DNA from 3 places in the Exiguobacterium sp. s57 genome. Region 1 is predicted to be linked to each of the others. Evidence: riboswitches for the same ligand, from Rfam matches in the RefSeq annotation. Region 1 holds a riboswitch; each other region holds the start of a gene.

Region 1 (3,129 bases):
AGACCGAATCCGGCTGCAACGACACCGAGGTTCGCCGCACCGGCCGCAACCCCGGAGAGGCTAATGGCCGTCGCGATTCCGACGGTCGAAATCGGTGAGACGATGATGAGAGAGAAGGCCATCGCAATCAAGACTCCCATAAGGACCGGTTGTAGCTCGGTCATCGTCATGATGAGTAAGCCGATATACGTCGTGATTTGTGAGATGTATGTAAGTAAAAAGGCACCAATCCCGCCTGCGACGACAATGATGGTCATCGGCATGACGATGACCGTATACGTCTTCAGACGGGGAGCGAGTTTCATGACGAGAAACGTGGCGATCGCAGCGGTCACACCGGCTGTGATCACGTCCCCTATGCCGGCCATCACAAACGCACCGCCGTCAATTCGAACGGCACCACTACCGACATGGGTTGCAATCGCGATCGTTCCTGCCTCTAAAGTCGATCGTCCGAATTGCATGGCGACAGCTAGTCCGATAATAGCCGGAAGAAGTCGCATCGCAATCGACGTCGCATCCAATATGAATTGAAGAGATGGGAGATAAGGGAGCAGGGCTTTTGTTAATTCGCCGAGCAACGCGCTCGGGATGAGGGCGATCAAAATCGCCAGACTGAGACCATTCAAGACGTTCATCGTGAAATGCTTCATCGTACTTGTTGCTTGTTCCGTCATCATTCATTCACCTATCCTTCTTCTTTGCTGTTATGTACAAAAGTGCTAAAGTTAAAGCCCATATTATTCCTCTCTTCAGAAAGAGTCAAGTGAATCATTGAAAAATTCTGAAATTTCACCAAAGCACGATTTTTGAATGGGAATCCATCGACCCTTATAATGACAAGAGAGGTGAGAAGAATGATTACAGACGGATTCTTATATATATACGCCCCGATGTGTGGTACATGCGCTGTGGCGGAGAAAATGTTGACGGTCGTCGAAGCGGTCGACCCTGAAATTAAAATTGAAAAGCGGGATGCGAACTATATTCCGAAAGAGCTCGAAGCGTATCAGGTGATGAGTGTTCCTGCACTATTGAAGCTTGAAAACGGCAAGGTGCGGGATCGTCTTTACGCGTTTCACAATGTGCAACATGTCCTCTCTTTCGTAAAGTAAGAGAGGAACATTAGAATAATCTGAAAATTTTAAATAATCAGTTGACACAGAAAGTTCACGAATGGTATATTCGTTACAACATCTTACTTGAACACAAAATAGGACGCGATATTCCCGACATCAAGACGTTTTGGCGAAGCCGCTGCTACACTTTACACGAATACACGTCAGTCTTCCCTTCGATTGTCCCCCAAAAAAATCAAGCGAAGAGAGACGTTTCGTATAATCGCACGGTCCAAGCTAAGATTGAGTGGTGATTGGTGAATCTCCCCCATGTAAGGGTGGAAATCTTGAACGGGCAAAAGATTCTCATCTATGGGCTGTCCTTCCGTGACTCAAGGTGCTACGTTCTGTGTCGTCCTCGGACGGCACCTTTTTTTATTTTTTTGAAAAAAGGATTTGACAGCAGAAAAAGCTGTCGCTATGATAAAGCTAATCGAATATACAACACTCTTATCAAGAGAGGCTGAGGGACTGGCCCTATGACGCCCAGCAACCGCGGAGTAATCCGAAATGGTGCTAATTCCAGCAAGGTGAAAACCTTGAAAGATGAGAGCAATCGTTGTCCGTACGATAAAGTGCGCACGTTTGCTCAAACGTGTGCGCTTTTTTTGTTGTCAGGAGGGAAATATATTGATTCAATTACGAAACGTCGCCAAATGGTTCGATACGAAAAATGGTCGTGTCCAGGCGGTTGATGATGTATCACTAACGATTGATCACGGTGAAATTTTTGGAATAATCGGATATTCGGGGGCAGGGAAGTCAACGCTCATCCGATTGCTCAATCGTCTCGAATCACCATCAAGCGGTGAAATCGAAGTTGCCGGGAGCGAGCTGACGAAACTCAGCCCGAAAGAATTACGAGGTGTCCGTAAAAACGTCTCGATGGTCTTCCAACACTTTAACCTTCTATGGTCGCGTACGGTCGCAGAAAATATCAGTTTTCCGCTCGAGCTGATTGGGGTTCCGGCAAATGAGCGGAAACGTCGGGTTCAAGAACTCGTCGAACTCGTTGGATTGGCCGGTCGCGAGGACAGCTATCCGTCACAATTATCGGGCGGTCAAAAGCAGCGAGTCGGGATCGCACGCGCCCTCGCCACAAATCCAGAGGTGCTCCTCTGTGACGAAGCAACGAGTGCACTCGACCCGAAGACGACGGATTCGATTCTCGAGCTGCTCGTCAGCATCAATAAGAAACTCGGATTGACGATCGTCCTCATCACGCATGAGATGCACGTGATTCAAAAGATCTGTCACCGAGTCGCCGTGATGGAAGCAGGAAAAGTCGTCGAGACGGGTCAAGTCTCTGATGTGTTCCAACATCCGAAACAACCGATCACGAAAGAGTTCGTCAAACAAATCGGAGCAGTCGACGATTTGTCGCTCACGTTCGAACATTTGAAGGAACGGTACCCGAGCGGTCAAGTCGTCAAATTGAAATTCTTGAACGAGACGGCAGAGCACCCGATTTTGTCTGACGTTCTTAAAACACATGACATCGGATTCAACATCATCGGCGGGAACGTGACACAATCACAAGTCGGTGCGCTCGGTACGCTATTCATCCAACTGATTGGGGAAGCAAGTGAAATCGAACGCGCCATCGCATCGATTCGTTCGCAATCCGTAGAAGTGGAGGTGGAAAGCGATGTTTCCTAACGTAGACTGGCAAATCATGATGGAACAGACATGGGAGACGTTGTATATGACGCTCGTCGCAGGCGTCGCGACATTTTTGATCGGACTCGCTTTAGGTTTGCTTCTCTATATTACAAACGAATCGCTATTATTGAAGAATCGTCCGATTTACGTCTTTGTCAGCGCGATCGTCAACGTGTTCCGTTCGATCCCGTTCATCATTTTGATTATCTTACTCATCCCGTTCACGCTGTTCTTACTCGATACGATGCTCGGTTCGACGGCGGCGCTTCCGGCGCTCATCATCGGCGCGGCACCGTTCTATGCTCGAATGGTCGAACTTGCGCTTCGCGAAGTGGACCGAGGGGTCATC
Region 2 (3,129 bases), 440 kb from region 1:
GCTACCATATGTATATCTTGAAAAAGGGCAGTTGAGGGAGTAGGTAAACTATTATTTGAACGACCCCCGCCTAAGCTTTGCTTTAAGGTGGGGGATCCCCGAATGATCCGACCTATTGATTGAAATCTGGTCAGGCTACCCCGTCTTCTCAACGGTTGAACAAGCAGTGATTCTTTCAGCCTTATACTAAGTTCCACACTTTACCATATCGATTACTTTTTCAACTTGAATTGTTTGATCCGCCACATCATCGACGTCATAAACGCTGCCCATCCACCGAGTACAAGGATATAAATTGCCAAGAAAAACACAAATGCTCCATAGTCTTCGAGCTCTTCGAATGGATTCTGAATAATCATCGGTTCGGATAGTATGCCGATCACCATCAATGGAATGAAAAATAGAAAGAAACGTTTCCAAAAGTAGTGTTTGTACGTTTGTGACACAGTCTGTTCCATAATCGTATCTCCTCAATTGAATTACACTTATTTACATATATGATAGCATATACACAATTGATGTTGGATGATTGGTCTTTATTTTTTAGCCGATTTCAAATGAAAAGAGGGTGGCCGATTCATTCAGCCGCCCTGCAGTCAATTCATTCACTTGTTCCAGTCAGTTCTCCCGTCCCGAACGTCGCGCTGAACGCACGGCACCAGATGACAACTGTGTTGTACTCCTCTAGATTCACATCCGCAGGGACCAAATAGTTTTGATTCCCGATATTCCCTTTTAGAGCCCCTAGACTGACGCCTTCGGTCGTCTCTTGACCTGGTTTTGTCAAATAGACAAATAAGTCTGGACCGTTCGTCGTCTCGAACTCTTCAAATCGGAGATATGTCCCGTCTTCTGCCTCGACCGAGCGGATCGTCCCGGTCGTCTCATAATTTTCCTCCCCGTCCATGAACACACCCGCTACTTCGGTTGGACTCGGTTGTGCTTCCGGTGTCTCGGACGTCTCTTGATCTGATTCCTCTTCCTCTGGAGTTGGTGATTCGACTGCTGTCGGCGGCAATCCTTCATCGACCGTCTCGGTTAAGAATAGTGGGGAGATCAGCCACCAGGCGATGGCGATCACGGCTACTCCGATCACACCGATGATGAGTTTCGTACTTGTTTTCATATATGAGTCCTCCTTTTCGGATGTATGAACCATTAGTAGCCTTTTCCCGATTATTGGTCTTATAAAAAGACGCGAATGCTAAAATTCGCGTGTGATGACCGTTATACGGTTTCAGTCCACTTCTCCTCGATGAACTCGTCACGTCCCGAGATGGCTCGGTCTTCCTTATAATGCTTCGGATTCTTTTTATGATAATCCTGATGGTAGTCTTCTGCGGCAAAGAACGTCGTCGCTGGAATGATTTTCGTGACGATCGGGGCCGTGAAGCGCCCGCTTGCCGCCAACACATCGCGACTCGCCTCAGCAGCGATTCGTTGTTCTTCCGTGTGATAGAAAATAGCTGGGGCATACTGAGGTCCCCGGTCTTGGAATTGACCACCGTCATCGGTCGGGTCGGTCTGAATCCAATACAGTTCAAGGAGACGTTCATACGAGAATAATGCTGGATCATATGTGATTTGAACGACCTCGAGGTGCCCCGTCGTCCCGGTTTTTACTTGTTCATATGTCGGATTGTCGACTTGTCCACCCATATAGCCGGATACGATGCCTTCAATCCCTGGTAATTCCTCAAATGGTGTCACCATGCACCAAAAACAGCCGCCTGCGAATGTTGCTTTTTCCATTCTGTCGTTCCCTCCAAATCGTCATTCAACAAAAAAGCGCTCACGTCGGATGACATGAGCGCTTTCGTCATATCGTCCAAGGTTTCCCTTGCTGGTCGTAGCACCTTGCCTAAGGCAGGTTGCTGTGAAGTCGCGGAGCCAGATCTCTCGTTCACTCTTGATATCGATATGTAGTTGGTGAGAGCATCATACCACCCTCAAAATACATCCGTCAATGATTCGGCTTTCGTTTCAACTGAAAAACAGTCAAGACGATGATGAATCCAATCAACGCGATGGAAATGAGTGTACCATAAGGCACATTTTCACCGTATAGCTGTAAGAAAAATAGACCGAACACAGCCAGCAACACAAAGACATAGGAGCGTGTCATAGGAACCTCCTGTTTTTTCTTAAGTGTAACAAGAACACATCGACTTGGCGATACGAAAAGGAAATCAGACGTAGAGCACGAATAAAGGGGAGAGATAAAGGAGGAATGTATGATGGAACAAATCCAATTACATGAACTGACGATTGAACGTGCACATCGTGGGTATAAAGAAGGACAATTCACGGCGAGAGACGTGACCGCCTATTATTTAGGGCGGATTGCAGCGTATAATGAACGGCTTCACGCCGTCATTCAAGTCAATCCGGACGCCCTGTTCGAGGCAGAGGCGGCAGACCGGGCGTACCGAAAAGGAGTACGCAAACCGCTACTCGGTATTCCTGTCTTAATCAAAGACAACATCGAGACGAACGGTCTGATGCGAACGACTGCAGGTGCTGCCGCGATGCGACATCATTTCGCCGCTCGAGATGCCGAGCTCGTCAAACGGTTACGGGCTGACGGGGCCATCATCTTGGGGAAAGCGAACCTGTCCGAGTGGGCGAACTTTTTAACGGAAGATATGCCGAACGGATGGAGTGCCGTCGGTGGACAGACGATGAACCCATATGGCGACGCGTTAAATGTCGGGGGATCAAGTTCGGGGTCGGCTTCTGCGGTCGCGGCGAACCTCACTCTTCTTGCGGTAGGGTCCGAGACGAGCGGTTCAATCGTTCATCCGAGTGTCCATAACAGCATCGTCGGGATCAAGCCGACCGTCGGATTGATCAGCCGCTCCGGAATCATCCCGATCTCACGTTCTCAAGATACGGCAGGACCGATGGCGAGGACGCTTCGTGATGCGGTCATCGCCTTACAATCGATGTGCGGTGAGGATGAATCGGATCCGGCGACTCTCGAGACACCGGTCGGTCCCCCATACGTGACATGTCTCGACGTGAGGCAAGCGGTCGGGATGCGTGTCGGATTTATCAAACCAAATATTTCAGACGAAGAAGTCGGATTGTATGAACAGGCAATCAGGTTACTACGGCAAGCCGAGGTCG
Region 3 (3,129 bases), on a different contig from region 1:
CGGCTCCTCATTCAAAAAGAGCGACAAGATGCATTCAAATCGTTGATCGAACAATACGATGAAGCAAAAGAAACCGTCTCCTTGTCACAGAGTGAGGCGCAAGCCATCGAAGTTTTTTTAAGTCAGTGTGAACAATTGAATCACTACGATGAAGGATATGTCGAGTTCAGATTGTTCGATCGTATACTCTACTTTGATTTGAAGACACGTCAACCAATCGATCGACCAGTCGTATACGCACTACTCGACATTAGTCAACCGAATGATCCCGTCCTCGACTATGAGATGCGATTTGAATGGGATGCCTCACTTTCCGATGCTTTCCATAATGACTATCATAGCTTCGTCTCTGTCCGCTCGGAAGAAATAGAAGGAATTCGTACATGGATTGTCATGACCGGCGAGCCGGTTTATGGATATCCAAAAATCATTCAGCAGGAAATCATCAAACTCTTAAAGTCGTTCAATCGGACCATCAGTCGGTGTCATGAACGAGACCGTCTCTATACCGAGAGCCGGACGGATAGTTTGACGCTTCTCGCAAATGCACGCGCATTTTATGAATATGGGATTCAACAAATATCCGATATCTCGATGTATCCGATTTCGGTCACCATGCTCGATATTGATTTCTTCAAAAAAATCAATGATACGTATGGACATCAAGTCGGTGACCACGTGTTACAAGAATTCGGGCGACGAATTCGACAAGTACTTCGTACAGATGATTTTGCCGCACGATATGGCGGGGAAGAATTCATTTTACTCCTCAACCAGTGTGATATGACCCAAGCGATTGAAGTCGCAGAGCGCATTCGTCACCAAATCGAAGCAAAACCATTTTGTGTCGACCAACACGAAATTTCTGTGACCACGTCGATTGGAGTCGATACGATTGAAGCGTTTGGAAATAAGCGTCTAGATGATACGATTCGAAACGCAGACCGTGCGCTGTATGTCGGTGGGAAATATGCAGGACGTAACCGCGTGGCACACTTCAACAATTTAACGACGTAAACTCCCCTTTCTCACATCGAATTGGGGAGTTTTTAAGTTGACAAGCGGATTCGAAACATGTACGTTAGGGAACGTGTTTACTAATTGGATAGATTCACTTTTTATCGAGAGAGACGGAGGGACTGGCCCTATGAAGTCTCGGCAGCGGGTAACCTGTGCCAAATCCAGCGGGCGTATGCTCGAAAGATGAAAAGGGTATTTCGCACGAAGGACCTTTTTCTTAGAAGAAGGTCCTTTTTATTTTTAGTGAGGTGATTATTTTGGAACAACCAACAGCAAATAAATGGGCACTCTTGCCGTTGCTCGTCTTCTTACTCTTCTTCATCGGAGCGGGTGTCTATTACGGGGACTTTTATAAGTTTCCGGTCCTCGTTGCGGCCATCATCGCCTTGATGGTTGCAGCATTCATGACAAAAGGAAATGCTACCCAAACCGTCGAGCGCATCGCTCAAGGAGCCGGCAATCCGGGAATCATCATTATGATTTTTATCTTCTTACTGGCCGGCGCATTTTCAACCGTCGCTGAATCAATCGGCGCCATCGATGCAACGGTCAACGCTGCGTTGACTCTCTTACCACCATCGCTTCTTTTGAGCGGGCTCTTCGTCATTGCCGCCTTCATCTCCATGGCGATGGGAACGTCGACGGGTACAATCGCGGCACTTGCACCAATCGCACTCGGTATACATGAAGAGAGTGGTGTCAACGTCGCCATCGCTGCGGCAGCGGTCGTCGGGGGTGCGATGTTCGGGGACAACCTCTCGTTCATCTCAGATACGACCATCGCTGCTGTGCGGACACAACGGACGAATATGCGTGATAAGTTCCGAACGAACTTCTGGATTGTGTTACCGGCCGCGATCATCACGACCATTTTACTCGCCGTCTTATCGAACGGTGAATCGACTGTCGATGTCGCTGCATTTGAGTGGTATAAACTGATTCCGTATCTCGCGGTGATCGGACTAGCGTTAACAGGACTGAACGTCATTCTCGTTTTGTTAGGTGGGATTACGCTCACGGGTATCATTGGTCTACTTGACGGAAGCTTATCTGTGACAGCGTTTGTGACAGCCATTGCGGACGGGATGATCGGCATGGCCGAAATCTCGTTCTTGACGTTACTCATGGGCGGACTTGTCGGACTCATTTCACATAACGGTGGTCTCGCATATTTACGTGATGCCTTGACGTCACGCATCCAAAAACGGGCCGGTGCTGAATGGAGTATCGCCGGTCTTGTCAGTGCGACAAACGTGGCGACGGCGAACAACACGATTTCGATTCTCGTAGCCGGACCGCTTGCAGCGAACATCGCAGACGAATATGACATCGAACGGAAAAAGTCTGCTAGCGTGCTCGACATCTTCTCGTGCGGCGTACAAGGGATTCTCCCATACGGAGCACAACTCCTCATTGCCGCAGAGTTGACGGAGACGGCATCGCCTGACCTCGTCCCGTTCATGTTCTATCCGTTCCTCCTCTTTATTTGCGGAGGGATTGCCATTGCTTTCAACTTCCCGCGCTTTAAAAAACAGTCATAAGCGAAAACACCCCTTTCTCAAAGGGGTGTTTGTCGTTTGGTCACCATCTCTTGTTTCAATTGCTCGTTCCGTTTCTTGAACGCCCGTCGCTTGAGCACTTCCTCAAGTCCTCGACTGATGGCCCATAGTATGACTAAGAGCAGACCGAGCATCGACAAGCGAAACGGGCTTTGAATAAATTCTTCCCACTGGTCTCCGATGACAGAGAAAATGACGACGACGAGCAGTTTACCAAATCCCGCTGCTAATATGAACGTACGGAGCTTCATTTGGATGAGCGCCAGTAAATAGGTAATCAAACTGACCGGGATGAACGGGAGTGAATATAAGAACCCGAGCGAAATCGGGCTCATGTGATTAATTCGTTCTAACCAATATACCGCCGTCTTATGCTTCTCAAGCCATCGTGTCATCGGTTTTCGGAAGATGTACCGGACGGCCGCGAAGACGACAATCGTTCCGAGAAGACTCCCGATCCACGACAAGAGAACACCTAACAAAAAGCCATATGTCGCCGCATTCGCAGAAATGATTAAGACGAGTGGCAGAAAAGGGAAGATTGCTTCTA

The links. Region 1 has a riboswitch for S-adenosylmethionine ahead of KNO98_RS04750 (methionine ABC transporter ATP-binding protein). Riboswitches for the same ligand answer to the same signal wherever they lie in the genome.
Region 2: linked by a shared signal. The riboswitch ahead of msrA (peptide-methionine (S)-S-oxide reductase MsrA) and the one ahead of KNO98_RS04750 (methionine ABC transporter ATP-binding protein) in region 1 are both predicted to bind S-adenosylmethionine.
Region 3: linked by a shared signal. The riboswitch ahead of KNO98_RS11490 (Na+/H+ antiporter NhaC family protein) and the one ahead of KNO98_RS04750 (methionine ABC transporter ATP-binding protein) in region 1 are both predicted to bind S-adenosylmethionine.

The regions. Positions count from the first base shown of each region.
Region 1 is NZ_JACSKR010000001.1:928,254-931,382, reverse strand. It holds gene KNO98_RS04760 (PTS sugar transporter subunit IIC) at 1-677, opposite strand, end outside; gene KNO98_RS04755 (thioredoxin family protein) at 858-1,115, shown strand; SAM riboswitch class I at 1,566-1,671, shown strand; gene KNO98_RS04750 (methionine ABC transporter ATP-binding protein) at 1,749-2,777, shown strand; gene KNO98_RS04745 (methionine ABC transporter permease) at 2,767-3,129, shown strand, end outside.
Region 2 is NZ_JACSKR010000001.1:489,728-492,856, reverse strand. It holds gene KNO98_RS02525 (class I SAM-dependent methyltransferase) at 1-35, shown strand, start outside; gene KNO98_RS02520 (hypothetical protein) at 213-458, opposite strand; gene KNO98_RS02515 (DM13 domain-containing protein) at 602-1,126, opposite strand; gene msrA (peptide-methionine (S)-S-oxide reductase MsrA) at 1,228-1,752, opposite strand; SAM riboswitch class I at 1,820-1,919, opposite strand; gene KNO98_RS02505 (hypothetical protein) at 1,964-2,125, opposite strand; gene KNO98_RS02500 (amidase family protein) at 2,238-3,129, shown strand, end outside.
Region 3 is NZ_JACSKR010000004.1:257,218-260,346, reverse strand. It holds gene KNO98_RS11495 (GGDEF domain-containing protein) at 1-1,017, shown strand, start outside; SAM riboswitch class I at 1,116-1,210, shown strand; gene KNO98_RS11490 (Na+/H+ antiporter NhaC family protein) at 1,278-2,561, shown strand; gene KNO98_RS11485 (TVP38/TMEM64 family protein) at 2,579-3,129, opposite strand, start outside.